Regions from separate parts of the Alkalibacillus sp. S2W genome, predicted to be linked through region 1. Evidence: riboswitches for the same ligand, from Rfam matches in the RefSeq annotation. Region 1 holds a riboswitch; the other holds the start of a gene.
What was found. A riboswitch is a leader RNA that binds a small molecule or an ion and turns the genes downstream of it on or off. The one in region 1 is predicted to bind lysine.
Positions count from the first base shown of each region.

Region 1 (7,842 bases):
ATCGACCATAATTCATCGAGTGAATTTTCGATCGGTGTGCCGCTTAAAGCAAATCGTCTTTGAGATCGAATCGTACGAATGGCCTTAGCTTGCTTTGTTAAATGATTTTTGATTGCTTGAGCTTCATCTAATATCATCGTTGAAAATGTAAGATCGCGGTATAACGCTTCATCTTGTCGGACAGATGGATATGAGGTCACGATTACGTCATAATGATTGCTTTCTTTTAAGACCTTCTCACGATCACTGGCAGCGCCGTGAGCGATTGCGACACTCATATGTGGTGCGAACTTCTCGAATTCTGCTTGCCAGTTATAGACGAGTGAAGCGGGCGCGACGATAAGCGCAGGCTTACCACGATCATCAGCTGCTCGATCATCTTGTTCAGACACTAAAAACGTGATACTTTGCAGTGTCTTACCAAGTCCCATATCATCCGCTAATATCCCGCCAAAGTGATAACGACTAAGTGATTTCATCCACTGAAAGCCAAACCGCTGATAATCGCGCAAGTCTGCCTGAATGGTCGTTGGCACTTCAGCTTCGAACATTTCAGGTTGCTTAATATCTTGAATGAGTTGCTCAAACGCTTTATTATATTGTGTTTTTAAACCATCAGCAATTTCATCGATTTGTAAACCACGATAAGCTGGCAGTTGAACGGATTCCTTTTCTAAATCATCGGTACTCAAATTTAATTCATTAACAATGGAAGACACTTGTGATAAATGATCGTCATCAAGTGGAACAAAGGCGCCATCAGGTAGACGATAGAATCGCTTCTTCTCCTGAACAGATTGAATCATTTGGCGAATATCATCTGGCTGGATATCCCCGAAGTCAAATTGTACATCTAACAAATTCTCACCAGAATCAAGATCGACTTGAACGGTTGGAGTCTGTAGATCGTCTTTTAAGATGTTTTTGACGGGCTGTGTTGAATAAATGTTGATATCGTCTTGAAATAATGGTAACTGATCATATAAAAATGAGAAGATATCATGGTCATCGTCAAGGTATAGTGTTTGACCATTAAACTTAAATGCTGATTGTTCAATCATATTCATGATTTCTTGTTCTTTGGCAGTATCACGAATTAAAATTTGCTCCGTTTCACCAGGCCCCTCATTAGTTAAAGGGTCAAATGTGTGATCATCATATTGATATTTCAAATTTGCTGTTAACCGATCCTCTGAAAAATCGAGATGCATCGTCGCATGAAGCGGTGGTTGAATCATTTTTTCTGACACTTCTTCAGTTAGTGTGACCTCACCGACTTCTTCTAATTGTGGATAAACTTCAGACATAAATGAGTCTATCTGCTGGTTAGAAACCGAAATAGCAGGTTCAGTTTGTCTAGCTAAGATTTGTTCTATATCCGATAAAGTTCTCATTTTCTGCTGGTCGACAGGATAAAAATAATTGTCGTACTTCACTAAGTCATACTCGTTATAAATCGTAATGTGTTTAAAATTATCAAATCCAAATAAATACTGATTTTCGTCTTGATAAATCTCATATTGAAAAGGTAATTCATCGTTGTGCCAATGGATGTCTTGATAAGATTGGTGCGGATCTTCTAAACGACAAACACAATAAGATAATGCTTCAATCAGTGGTTTAGCAAGAACAGGTGTTACGGTAATGCCTTTTGAATTGGGTGGTGTCTGGAAATGACCATCATAAAAGACATCGTTTCGATATAGTTGCAAAAGCAAATCAATCACGCGCTGATCCTCTTCCGAAAACACGTGTTCACTTGGATCGTATTGAAAGTTAGGCGTGAATTCATGTTCTTCTCCTCGGTCTAAGCTCTCAAGGAATTTACGCATACTTTTAACGACATACAACCGATTTGTTCCAACCTTCATTTCAATCGATAACTTATCATCAAATCTAAGTTGGCGGAAATGCCGTATCGTGAATTCGACTTTTAATGTTTCTCGTTGATGTTTATTTGTCGTTGGTCGATTGGACAGCGCTTGGATCAATTCACTCGAATAATCACGTTTTTGATTGGCTCGTTGTTCTCGCTGACGTAAAAACTGTTCATAGTCAGATTCATGACTTTCTTCTTTTGCGTTTGTATCTTTGGCCATCTTAATTAGAACAGCGGCCACATGTTTGCACGGAGGATTGTCTTCAAAAGCAGGGCAGTTACAACTACAATTCACTGTGCTGTTCTCTATTGCAGCTCTTACTTGATAAATTTTACTTCCTGAGACCCAGGCATGATAAGTATTTTCTTTGGGATTGTGTTTAAAATGGATGATGTTTCCTTGATGGTAATAGTTTAAGCCGCGTGAATATATATGAGACGGGATCTCTTTTTGTATTTCTGATATCGAAAGCATAAGTGTTCATCCTTTGGTTAAATAATGCATATCTTAACTATTCTACCATATATGAGGCTTGAATGTTGAATTGAATCCAAAGATAAAAAGATCACCACCTTAAAAATAACTAGCGGATTTTGAATTTTATTGTTATAGTAAAATAGGACTATGAATTTGGTGCGATGAAATCGTTTACAATGAGGGATGACCATGCTGAAACAACATAAAATCCTAATAGGTAGCATTGTGTGGATAGGGATCTACTTTCTTTTAATTGCTGGTTTATTAGATGATTCAGCAGTAAGACAAATGATAGGACCAATAAGCGTCGCTATTGCTGCAATAGGTGTGTCTTTTTGGTTATTTCGCCAATATTGGTTGCTTACCACGCAAAATCGGTATTTTTGGTTATTATTAAGCTTTGGCATGATGCTGTTTGGTTTAACTAACCTTTATGACGTGATCAGTTTTACGGTACAGTCAACTGACCAATTCACGCTCGCAACTAATTGGTTATGGGCATTCAGTTATTTAGTCTTTTTTATCGCATTGATTTATAAATTGTTAATTCTAACAAGTTACTACACAAGTCAACAGCTCGTCTTTAACATCTTAGTCTTTTTGACTTTTGTTTTAGCATTGGGCTTACATTTTATTATAATGCCTCTATTTGATTTGAGTCAGCAGTCAATTGGGTTTGATAGTATTGAGATCATTTATCCGCTTTTAGATTTGAGCATTCTGGTTACGGCTTTTATATTACTTAATTTGACGTGGCAAACGGAAAATGTGAAGTGGTATAGTATGTTCGGATTGCTTATATTAATCTTAGGGGATTTACTTTACTTTTATTTTGTGACATTAGAAGGTTTTATAGAGACTATCTATATTCAACCTTTGTGGTTATTGGGAGTTGTTTTGATCGGTGTTTCTGGATTTTACGCTCGCGACCATGAAGGCGTTCACTTATCTCAGCATGGTCATCAGTTCTCGTTACAACAAGAAATTCTATCTTACGTCGTCATCTTTATTCTGATAATGTTTGTTTTTTATAGTTATGGTTGGGAGTTAAATAGTCTGAGTTTAGGACTGGCATTTATTCTTGTCATCACGATTATTCGTAATATCTTCTTAATCAGACAAAAATTAAGATTAGTAGCCCAATATCAGTATCTAGCTTACCATGATTATCTAACAGGATTACGGAACCGTTCGAAGTTCAATAAAGATTTAACCCAGTTGGTGAAGCAGGCTGAGCAAAAAGGTGAGCGAATGGGTTTAATTATGATCGATTTAGACAATTTTAAACCCGTTAATGATGATTTCGGTCATCAAATTGGAGATGCATTGTTACAGCGTGTCGTTAAACGGCTCACTCAAGGGCTTCGAGGAGATCAAGGGATACTTTATCGTTTAGGTGGTGATGAATTTATTGTATTAGTACCTCGATTAGAAAATGATGTCGATCACTTAGTGGGTGAGATTTTGAGTCAGTTTGATGCCCCGTTTGATTTGGGTGAAACAGAGCTTCAAATGACGCCGAGTATTGGTGTGAGTATTTATCCAGATGATGGCGAATATGGTGATCTTTTATTGCAACTAGCTGACACGGCTATGTATCAAGTTAAACGAGACGGCAAAAACAATTATTAAATTCACCCATTAATGGATCGTTAATCCTTATACTCTGCAAGTGATTCAGGGACATTGAAAACAAAGAACAAAATGCCAGCTAATAATATCATGCCAGCTTCACTTAATGTAACGAATGCTCGTCGTGGCGTGTTAGAGTGCCAATATTCGAAATGAGCTGTTGTAAGTAATTCGATAATACTATAAGTTACAATTAAACTGATGAAATAATATAAAAAATGTATATTTGAGAGTAGACTAGCTAACGGAAACACAAACAAACCTATAAAAGCAGCTGTTAACCGTATCCATATAATGATTGATCCGTGCCTGTCATTTATTCGATAAGGTCGAAACGGTTTTATTTTTCTTTTAGAAACACCTAAAGTTCGACGCACAATCATTTTTACCGTTTCGGTTAAAACGATGAAAATAGCTATTGCGATAAGAATATATGTGACAACCAAAGTGATCCTCCTAGCGGCAACAATTTTATATTAGTTTAACAATAAACAAAAAAGTAGACCAGCTAAAGTTTAAACTTCAGCTGGTCTATTATATTAGCCAACGTCTTGACTTGTTGTGTAGCTCTGGATCATTGGGGTTAAAGCAGCGCGCTCGGTATCATTCAATGGAATGAGTGGGAGACGGACGCTTCCGACAGGTACTCCGATTTGATTAAGTGCTTCTTTAACGGGAGTTGGACTTGGTGCTGAGAACATCGCGTTCATAAATGGCATGATATAGCCATGCATTTTAGCCGCATAGGCAGTATCACCATTTCGATGTGCGTTTAACATGTCTTGCATTTCATTGCCGAGAATATGCGATGAAACAGATACAACACCAATCCCGCCAACTGCGAATGTAGGCAGTGTTTGGCTGTCCTCACCTGTATAAAGCGTGAAATCATCACTAGTCTGATTAATGATCGTTGTGACTTGATCAAGATCACCACTCGCTTCTTTAATAGAAACAATGTTATCAACTTGTGATAAGCGAACAATCGTATCAGCTGTCATTCCAACGGCACTACGTCCTGGGATATTATAAAGCATCACAGGTGTTTCAATGCTTTCAGCGATTGTGCTGAAGTGTTGGAACATCCCTTCTTGAGAAGGTTTGTTGTAGTAAGGTGTCACGAGCATGACTGCATCGACACCAATGGATTCAGCTTCTTGTGATAACTGGATAGAAGCACGCGTATTATTAGAACCTGTATTGGCAATGACGGGAACGCGGCCATTAACTTCTTCAGTTACAAAACGGAAGAGCTGTAATTTCTCTTCATGTGTTAATGTCGGTGATTCACCTGTCGTACCGGCTACGACCAAGCCGTCAGTACCATTGTTTAGTAAATAATTAATCAATGAACGTGTTGCATCAAAATCAACATCACCATGTTGATCAAATGGGGTTACCATAGCTGTTAATACTTGTCCGAAATTCATCTAATCACACACCTTTTGTTAATATTTTTCCTGTCCTTCTAGGTGTGGAGGACCAAAAAAGCAACAACGAAGCGACTGGGCCCGTTGTTGCTTTAGAACGTCAAAATGTCCTAAGTCAGATAGCCCTCCATATAGTCGCCTATATGACAGCCCTGCACTTCTTTAATGCAGAACCAGCTTCATGATTGTGAGGATCATCAAGCTTCGGCAAATCCCCCTTTCCTCATGCATCGCAAGAGCTCACTCTCCTCAACATAAGTACTTATGGTGTTTGCGCCTCTATCCTTACTTTAAATTCGTTTAAAATAAGAACGTTTAAGTTGTAATTTTACTGTACCAAAGTTCCCGTACTAAAACAAGTTATTTCCCTGAAAACTTAACGCTTTTATGACAAGCGAGCATGGAATAAATGAAATATGTTAAACTTTGAATGATTAGATGACAGTAGAAGGAAATAGGAGGTAGTAAGATGGACCAACACATCGTCTTTTTTGACTTAGATGGGACATTGCTTGATCGTTCTAAAAGTGTACCTGAATCAGCACGACAAGCGGTCCAAACGTTAAAGAATAATGGGCACATCGTCGCGATTGCAACTGGACGTGCTCCGTTTATGTATGAACATGTAAGGAATCAATTAAATATTGATACATATATTAGTTTTAACGGGCAATATGTAGTGTTAGATGGAGACTCAATTTACCGCAATCCACTTAAACCTGAAAGTTTAGAACGTATGGTGAACCAAGCAAATACTAACGATCATCCAATAGTTTACCTCGACCAAGAAGATATGAAAGCCAATGTTCAATCGAGTAGTTATGTGTCTGAGGCGATTGCGACATTGAAACTTGGCCAAATAGCTGATTACGACCCGACGTATAAAGAACGTGATATTTATCAAGGGTTACTGTTTTGTAAAGCGGGAGAAGAGCAAGAGTATGAAGCGGCATACCCTGAGTTTGATTTTCTCCGTTGGCACCCTTATTCAGTTGATGTGATTCCTCAAGGCGGATCAAAAGCAGAAGGGATCCAACATGTGCTAAAGCAAGTTGAATTACCAGAAGATCGCGTCGTTGTCTTTGGTGATTCCTTGAATGACTTAGAAATGTTAGCGCAATTCAAGCACAGTTTTGCCATGGAGGACGGTCACGACCGCGCGAAAGAAACCGCATCATATATAACGCCTGATGCTGATCAAGATGGTATTGAGCAAGGTTTGAAAAAAATGGGCTTGATATAAAAAGGAATCCTTTGGGCTCAATCACATTTAGAAGAAATAACCTAATAAATAGTAAACTTAAGCGCTCAGATACTTTTATGAGCGCTTTTTAATGGTAAGATTCAAACTTCTATAGTATTTAATCAAGCTGAAAACACTTATGAGCATGGGGATGGCGACAATAGCAGCTAATATATACCTTGGTGCCCCGTCTAATGTGAATATCGTAGGGTCATAGAAACTTCTAAAATATAAAACGCCCACTGTCACAGAACTTGGTACCATCGCAAGTAGAAACAAAGAAACCCAATTCTTTATATTTAATTCTGAAAGGTCAACTCTTAAACCAAGAATAGTAACTACAATCCACAAAATGAACATGGATGGGAAGCCAATTAATTCTAAAAGTGATACATTAAGTGGATCATTTAAAAGATTGTTAATAAAGACTAGTGAAAATATGACTATTATAAAATTTATTAAATGTTTGGTATCTTCTTTTGTTGATACGGTCATGACAGAATCGAGTGCTTTAGCATATGTTTCAGGAGATTTACCCAAAATATCTTCAACTGACTTGCCGTCTTTCTCACCTTCGATTAAATGCACCTTTGCCGTTTCCAATAATCCCTCGATTTCTGCATCGGTCTTTCCTTTAGAAATTAAATAACTACGCATTTTTTCTATAAAACGTTCGCCTTCTTTTGAAATCATATTTCCATCCCCTTTCCTTTAAGCACTTTGTTTACACTGCAATTTAACTGTTCCCATCGCTCAATAACTTGCAATACCAAGTATATAAATAAAACAGAAATAACTTGTTATTTAGAATATATTTACATTATATCTATATCAACTTGTAATACAAAACATTAATGCCAAATATTTGGTTGTTTATAAACTTTGTGCTTTGTTTAAAGGCATTTTCCAACTGTAAAACTAGCATCATAAACAACAATCAATTTGGCAGTGATGGTCGTGCAAAAGTAGGGAGAGTTTAAATCTATGTATTCTTAGTATTTGCTTGTTCATTAATGTTTTACATAGCCTTATCAGTAATCACATAGCTTTTTACAAGTGTTGAAATAAATATTTTGAACTGTGCGATTCAGTTCTCACGCCTATGTATTTAATTTATAAATTCAGATAAAAAGAAAATTATGTTAAAATTGTCACAAAAATTGTGAAAGTATGTTCTGGA
Region 1 is NZ_CP177234.1:635,815-643,656, forward strand. It holds gene ACKXGF_RS03430 (SNF2 helicase associated domain-containing protein) at 1-2,354, opposite strand, end outside; gene ACKXGF_RS03435 (diguanylate cyclase domain-containing protein) at 2,547-3,989, shown strand; gene ACKXGF_RS03440 (hypothetical protein) at 4,010-4,435, opposite strand; gene dapA (4-hydroxy-tetrahydrodipicolinate synthase) at 4,529-5,419, opposite strand; lysine riboswitch at 5,532-5,709, opposite strand; gene ACKXGF_RS03450 (Cof-type HAD-IIB family hydrolase) at 5,889-6,662, shown strand; gene ACKXGF_RS03455 (HAAS domain-containing protein) at 6,738-7,355, opposite strand.

Region 2 (7,842 bases), 1.4 Mb from region 1:
AACATTTGCAAGGGGCTTTATAAGAAAGGAACACAAATAAGGGTTTCACAACAATTGTAGTCATCAATCCTTATAAAATTATGCTATGATAGAACCGTATGTGGAAATTTTAAGATGGGATGATGATAATGGTATTAACCATCATGTTTATCATTGGTTTGTTAAGTGCTTTTGTTGGCAGTATCGCTGGTTTAGGCGGTGGTGTCATATTTGTGCCTGTATTATTATTTTTAGCTACCTTCTCTGAAGCATTCTCTTGGGTAACACCACAAAATGTTGTCGCGATGTCATTAATTGTGATGATCTTTACAGGTCTTTCTTCAACATTAACTTTCTTAAAACGTCAACGGGTAGATGTGTTTAGTGGTACGTTATTTTTAAGTGGTAGTATCCCAGGTGCCTTAACAGGCGTTTATGTGAATCAATTTGTAGCAGTTGATACATTTCAGTTATATTTTGGACTATTAATGCTTCTTGTAACAGCGATGTTTTTTGTGAAAAAGATGCTTATTAAGGAAAGTCATGCACCTACAGTGAAAGATGGGCGACTTCGAGTGGTTCGTACATTTGAATTATCAGATCACGCAACCACTTATTCCTATAATGCTGTTTTAGGTATTTTTATTGCCTTTTTTGTAGGGATGATGTCAGGTTTGTTTGGCGTTGGTGGGGGTTCCTTAATGGTTCCGGCCATGATTTTATTATTTGGTTTTCCAGCTCATATTGCAGCGCCAACGTCTATGTTTATGATTTTTTTCTCAAGTTTCACATCTTCAATTGCTCATATATCGGCAGGGCATGTCATGTGGCTATACACACTCATGAGTATACCAGGATCATGGTTAGGTGGTTATTTAGGAGCTGTTGTGAATCAACGATTGAACGGTCAAACAATTGAATGGATATTACGTTTTATCATGATTATAATCGGCATAAGATTAATTATTCAATCTATATAAGAAAAGCGAGTTAGTGTTAAACTATATATATCAGTAACCTTGGTAGATGAAGGAGACGTCACTGTATGCAAGAACAGATTCATATATATTTCACGAGTGATTTGCATAGTTATTTCGATAATTGGCCGAACATCATGGCTGGCATTAAAAAATATCGGGGTATTCATGAGTTAGAAGATGAAACGAGTTTATTACTTGATAATGGTGACCATTTAGACCGTGTACATCCCATTACGGAGGCGACACTGGGTCAATCAAATGTTTCATTGCTAAGTGAAGCAGGCTATGATGTCGTTACATTTGGAAATAATGAAGGCATCACATTATCTAATGATCGTTTATATTATTTGTATGATGATGCTTCATTTGCAGTGGCCTGTGCTAATGTGCACCCTCAAAATCGGGAAGCACCTGAATGGTTAAAACCCTATCAAATCATCAAGTCAAAGCAAGGTGCTAAAGTTGGCATACTGGGCGTGACAGCTCCATTTCGTAAGTTCTATGAATTATTAGGATGGTCAGTCGATGATCCTAAAATGATTTTAGAGCATTACATACCTGAGCTACGTCATCAATGTGACATAGTGGTTGTTTTGTCCCATCTAGGTTTATATGAAGATGAAAAAATGGCTGAGCAATATCCGATCGATGTTATTATTGGAGGTCATACCCACCATTTAATTGATCAAGGTAGAGTAGAACACGGAACGATCATTAATGCTGTAGGTAAGCAAGGTTATCACTACGGCTATATTAATATTGCTTTTGATCATCAAATGGGACAGGTGACTTCTTTAGCCGGCGAGGCCATACCGATTTCAGATGCTCAAGATGAGGATACCATACAACAAATTCAGGCATGGAATGACCAAGCAAATCAATATTTAGATCAGGTCGTGACATCCCTTTCTGAGCCCTATCCGATTGATTGGTTCCAGTCAACGAAGCTTATGGAAAGATTCGTTGAAGAATTAAGAAACTGGACGAATGCGGATGTCGCAGCACTTAACTCAGGTGTTTTATTATCTGGCTTTGAATCAGGACCTGTTACGAAAAAGCATATTCATGAAAGTTGTCCTCATCCGATGAATCCATGCAAAATGACATTAACGGGACAGGAATTAATCGAAACGGTAAGATTATTTGAATCTGATCGTTTTAAAAACCATGAACTTAAGGGCTTAGGCTTCCGTGGTGAAATCTTAGGGAAGATGGTATACTCCCAAGTCACCTTGCACTATAGAGCAGATGGTCAGTTGCTAGAAACGATCAGTATAGCAGGAGAACGTGTTGATCCTGACAAAAAATACACACTAGCAACAGCTGACACATTCTCATTTCCATGGCTTATTCCATCGATTTCAGAAGTGGATGACAAACAATACTATATGCCAGAGTTTTTGCGTGATGTCTTAACCAAGTGTCTGTCTAATGTATAAAAGTTAGACAGACACTTCTTTTTGTTTTAAGACATATTGTATACAAAAGGAGGTCGATGGCATTGATTCATGTGGAACCGATTTGGATTGATGATCAACCTTTTACGTATACACATGTGGCTCTGCCAAAAACGAATTTACTGATTATCTCGAATGATATTGGATATATCATGTGCGGAGCATTAGATATTGATTTGTTTAACGATTATTTAAAAGATCGAGAAATTATTGCAGCAAGGGCAGTGGGTGTTCGTACTGTTGATGCATTAATTCATGCCCCATTACAGAAAGTAACGACTTCAGCTCAGGAGAAATATGGGTGGTATGAAGGCATGATAGGAAAGCACGCCTTATTATCATTAACCTCTTCATAAAGGAAGCACATTCCCTCTAACTTTTGTGCATAAATTAATTAGAGGGGGTGGTGGCTTGCGTCGAATCAGAGGTATACGACGATCGAAGAGAAAACCGAAGACATTCGGGCAAATATTCATGATGACCGTTGTAGTGTTCATTATAGCAACCCTCTTATCTGTGTGGTTGATTAATCGAGGGATCGAACCCACTTTGATCGAAATGGCAGAAACTAAAACGAATCAATTTGCGAGAGAAGCTATTAATGAAGCGGTAAGCCGCCGGATTGTCGATGATTTGGAAGCTGATGAGATATTAGATATTGAAACAGATGATTCGGGAAATATTGTATCAATGAATTGGAATAGTGTTGTCATTAACCGAGTCCTACGTAATACAACGTTTCGAGTTCAAAATTTCTTAAAAAGAATTGAACGGGGTGAAATAACACCGGAAGAGTCTTTGGATTTTGATTTAGAGCATGATGTTGTTTTAGAAGAAGATACAGTAGAGGACCACCGAGCTATTGTACGCATTCCAATTGGTCAAGCAACGAATAATGCGTTATTGGCTAACTTAGGGCCACAAGTACCAGTGAATTTTCGAATTATTGGTGACGTGCAATCAGATGTTGAGCGAAGAGTAACGGAATACGGGATCAATAATGCATTGATTGAGTTAGATATTTTTATTCAAGCTAACGTTCAAGTTGTTATTCCGTTTGCGACTAAAACGACAACAGTGGAAACGCATGTCCCAGTATCGATTGGAGTTATACAAGGAGAGGTGCCGGAATTTTATAATCAAGGTGGTGGAAATTCACCAGATATTTCGATTCCATATAGGGATTTACAAGAATAAATGAGCGTGGTATAGTAATTTTTGTGCGAAATTGAATATATGGCCTTATCAATCGATGAGGTAGAGGAGCATTGAGCATCAGTAACACGTGGGAGGATGACAACAATGACCATGTGTGAAAGGGTTGAATGCCGAAGTACTTAGAGTGTCAGACTTTAAGTATTGGTGTATTTTTGAATAAGAAATACACTCTCGTACAAGAGACGGGGAGCTACTGATCGAGAAATAACCGACTTCTAAAAGTAATGGTAGATTTCTCTATCATTACTTTTTTTTATGATGTATAACATTAACATTCTACTGTGTTAAATCATAGAACGGCATTCTCGAATTCATTTTTTAAGGAGGATTATCATGGAAGAAACTTTTTGGTCATTGCTTCCACCTTTTATCATGATTTTACTCGTGCTTGTAACAAGAAAAGTCTTGTTATCACTTGGCGCTGGTATTATTGTGGGTGCGCTCATGGTGGAAAGTTATGACATATTAGCAACATTAGAACGAATTTGGTTTTCATTCCAAAATTTGTTTTACGCTGAAGGTGCTTGGGATATCTGGAGTGTACAGCTCATCATCTTTTTATTACTATTAGGTATCTTAATCGCATTCTTAACAGCGACTGGAGGCGCCCAGGCATTCGGTCAGTGGGCCGTTAATCGCGTACGAACGCGTAAAGGCTCACAGTATACGACTGCATTATTAGGTGTAGCCATTTTTATTGATGATTATTTTAATAGTTTAACGATCGGTCAAGTTTCCCGTCCTATTACAGATCGTCAGAACGTTTCGCGCGCGAAGTTAGCTTATTTAATCGATTCAACGTCAGCCCCTGTTACGGTATTAACACCGATTTCAAGTTGGGGAGCTTATATTATCGGAATTATTGCAACGATCATTTCAACACATGAGTTAACCGAATTATCAGCTTTAACGACGTTTGTCCAAATGATTCCATATAACTTTTATGCGATTGCAGCTGTCTTGCTCGTCTTTTTAGCTATTTTCTTTAAACTTGAAATTGGCCCAATGAAAAAACATGAGCAACGTGCAGAAGCATCTGGAACATTAATCGACCCAGAGAATCCTGATGTACCAGGCGACTTAAAAGGTGGCGTGAAGGAAAATGGACATGGACGTGTTTATCACCTACTACTGCCACTATTAGTCCTGTTAGTGACAACTATTACCATGATGATTATTACAGGTATTCGAGGAAGTGAAGATGGTGTAACGCTGGTTTCGATCTTTGCAAATACTGATGTGAATTTATCACTTGTATTAGGTGGTACGCTTGCCGTCGCCTTATCGATGATTTTATATGCGGTGCAGCTAGGTGAAAAAACGAATTTTTTCCTTGTTACATGGGAGGGCATTAAGGCGATGCTTCCAGCTGTCTATATTTTAATTTTAGCTTGGATGATTGTTGCGATTATTGAAGCTATTGGAACAGACGATTACTTAGTAGGAATCGTTGAGGAAGCAAGCCTGAATGCAGCCTATTTACCAGTCATGATTTTCTTAATTGCAGGTGTTACTGCATTTGCGACAGGCACCTCATGGGGTACGTTTGGTTTAATGTTGCCAATTGCAGGCTCAATGGCTGTTGAATTAGATCCGACATTATTAGTCCCAGCATTATCAGCCGTTCTAGCTGGTTCAGTCTTTGGAGACCATTGTTCACCAATCTCTGATACATCAGTTCTGTCATCAACTGGCGCAGGCTCGAATCACATCGATCATATAGTGACACAAATTCCATATGCTTTAATTGCGGCAACATCAACAATTCTTGGCTATTTGGCATTTGCTTTAACTAGTTCATTGATCATAGGTCTAGTGGTAACGATTGCGATTTTAATAGGCATTGTTTTATTGCTGAAAAATAAATAAAGCACATGAAACTCAGGCTGTTTGACGTCATAAACAGCCTGAGTTTTTTTGGCATTAACTTCCATACTTCAAAGCATCAAAGTTTTTTTTGTGAATCATATTGTCAAAACATTTAGATATTTGGTATGCTTGTATACGTTGTTGCTCACTTAATGATTGAATTTTGTGACTTTTTTGCTAAGACTAATGAAACTTTTTCAAAAAGTCTTGAAAAAAAGTTGTCAAAAAATTATAATAAAACAAAATAATCAATATATTTAAGTGAGAACCAGTACAACGACTTATCGTTGTACTGAATTATAATAGAAAGGGGATTATGATTATGCAAGGAAGAGAGCAGTTTGCAACAAGGTTTGGTTTTATTTTTGCAGCTGTTGGTTCAGCAGTAGGCTTAGGTAATATTTGGCGCTTCCCTTATATGTTAGGGGAAAACGGAGGGTTCGCATTTTTAATTGCTTATTTTATTTGTATCGCCTTAATTGGTCTACCTGTTTTATTAGCTGAATTTACAGTTGGTCGACGTGGACAATCAGACGCCATTAATTCATTTGAAAACATCAAATCCAAATCATTTGGTAAAATCGGCGGTTTTCTAGGCGTCTTATCAGGAACATTAATCCTGTCGTTCTACGGTGTTATTGCTGGTTGGGTCTTTTACTATTTATTTAGTTATCTTACAGGCACGGCAAGTAATGTCGAACCTGGTGGATTTGAAGGATTCTTCGGTGATTTCATTGCTAGTTCAGTTGGTCCAGTTGTTTGGCAGTTCGTATTTATGGTTGTTGTCATTGGTGTTGTTTATTTCGGTATTAAGAAAGGGATCGAAATTGCCAACCGTACATTTATGCCAATGCTAGCGCTTCTTGTTATTATTTTAGCTGTGTTTGGTTTGACAATGGATGGTGCAGGCGAAGCACTTAGTTTTATGTTCTCACCTGATTTTAATGCTTTAGGTGATATTAATGTTTGGGGTGCAGCTGTTGGTCAGGCATTCTTTACATTATCACTAGGTATGGGTGCTATGATTACGTATGCTTCTTACTTACCAAAAGATTCTCGATTGCCTTCTGCAGCAGGAACGGTTGTTGTATTTGATACGTTCTTCGCTGTGTTCGCGGGTCTTATGATTTTCCCAATTGTTTTCTCATTCGGAATGGAACCAGGTGCAGGTCCAGGTTTATTATTCATGACGTTACCTGAGGCATTCGGACAATGGGGCTTAGGTGGAACGATTTTCGGTATTTTCTTCTTCCTATTTGTTGGTATTGCAGCTTTATCATCTGCGATTTCACTACTGGAAGTTTGTGTTTCTTGGGCAATGCGTCGTTTCAATGCTGGACGTAAACCAACAACTCTAATTGCTGGTGCGATTGTGACAGTATTTGGTTTTCTATCAGCGTTGTCACAAGGTGCTGTCCCAGCTTTAACTGAAATGAAATTGTTCGCGTTCCTTAATACAGAAGGCGCAACGATTACATTCTTAGATGTCTTAGACAAATTTACTGCACAATACACATTAGCGTTAGGTGGTTTCGTAACTGCGCTATTTGTTGGTTGGGGCTGGAACAAGGTCGAGGCACTACGTGAAACAGGTCTACAAGATACAACTCTAGGTAACTTATGGATTTGGTTCTTGCGTATTGTCGCTCCTGCAGGGATCTTATACATTCTGATTACAAACTTAATTAGTATGTTAACTCAATAATAAAAAGGGTGTGTCTAATCCAGACACACCCTTTACTATTGGGATTGCTTTTCCCATCGTTTTAAATGTGGATAAGGGTCAAATGCCCATTCATTTTCACCATTATCTCGGTACATACCATAATGAAGGTGAGGTGGGAATTTACCCGAAGTTCCAACTGGTCCATATCCTGAAGCGCCGACATAACCTATGACATCACCTGGTTCAACAATATCGCCTTCTTCTAATTCGTCTTCGAATCCGTTCAAATGAGCGTAATAATGATAAACATTGTCTGTATCTCGGATGCCAATTCGCCAGCCACCGTATTTATTCCAACCTTTGATTTCAACTATACCATATGATGTTGAGCGAACAGGCGTACCATAACTTGCGAATAAATCGGTACCTTCATGGATTCGTCTACCTCCATAACCACGTCCAGCTCCCCATGTAGAGCGGTATGAATATTGGTTATAAGAAGGAATTGGAAATGCGTGTTCATCTAATTCTATTGTTGAATAATGATTAAATAATTCGTGGTATTGTTTGATAATTTGAGCTGCTTTTTCACGGTCATAATATTGAGCTAAACTTTTTTCATAAGATATGCCTTTACCTAGTTGTTCATTTAGCCAATGGGCGAATGTGAATA
Region 2 is NZ_CP177234.1:2,039,803-2,047,644, reverse strand. It holds gene ACKXGF_RS10925 (sulfite exporter TauE/SafE family protein) at 129-959, shown strand; gene ACKXGF_RS10920 (bifunctional metallophosphatase/5'-nucleotidase) at 1,025-2,398, shown strand; gene ACKXGF_RS10915 (YunC family protein) at 2,461-2,772, shown strand; gene yunB (sporulation protein YunB) at 2,828-3,613, shown strand; lysine riboswitch at 3,667-3,835, shown strand; gene ACKXGF_RS10905 (Na+/H+ antiporter NhaC family protein) at 3,968-5,503, shown strand; gene ACKXGF_RS10900 (sodium-dependent transporter) at 5,826-7,208, shown strand; gene ACKXGF_RS10895 (M23 family metallopeptidase) at 7,244-7,842, opposite strand, start outside.
Region 2: linked by a shared signal. The riboswitch ahead of ACKXGF_RS10905 (Na+/H+ antiporter NhaC family protein) and the one ahead of dapA (4-hydroxy-tetrahydrodipicolinate synthase) in region 1 are both predicted to bind lysine.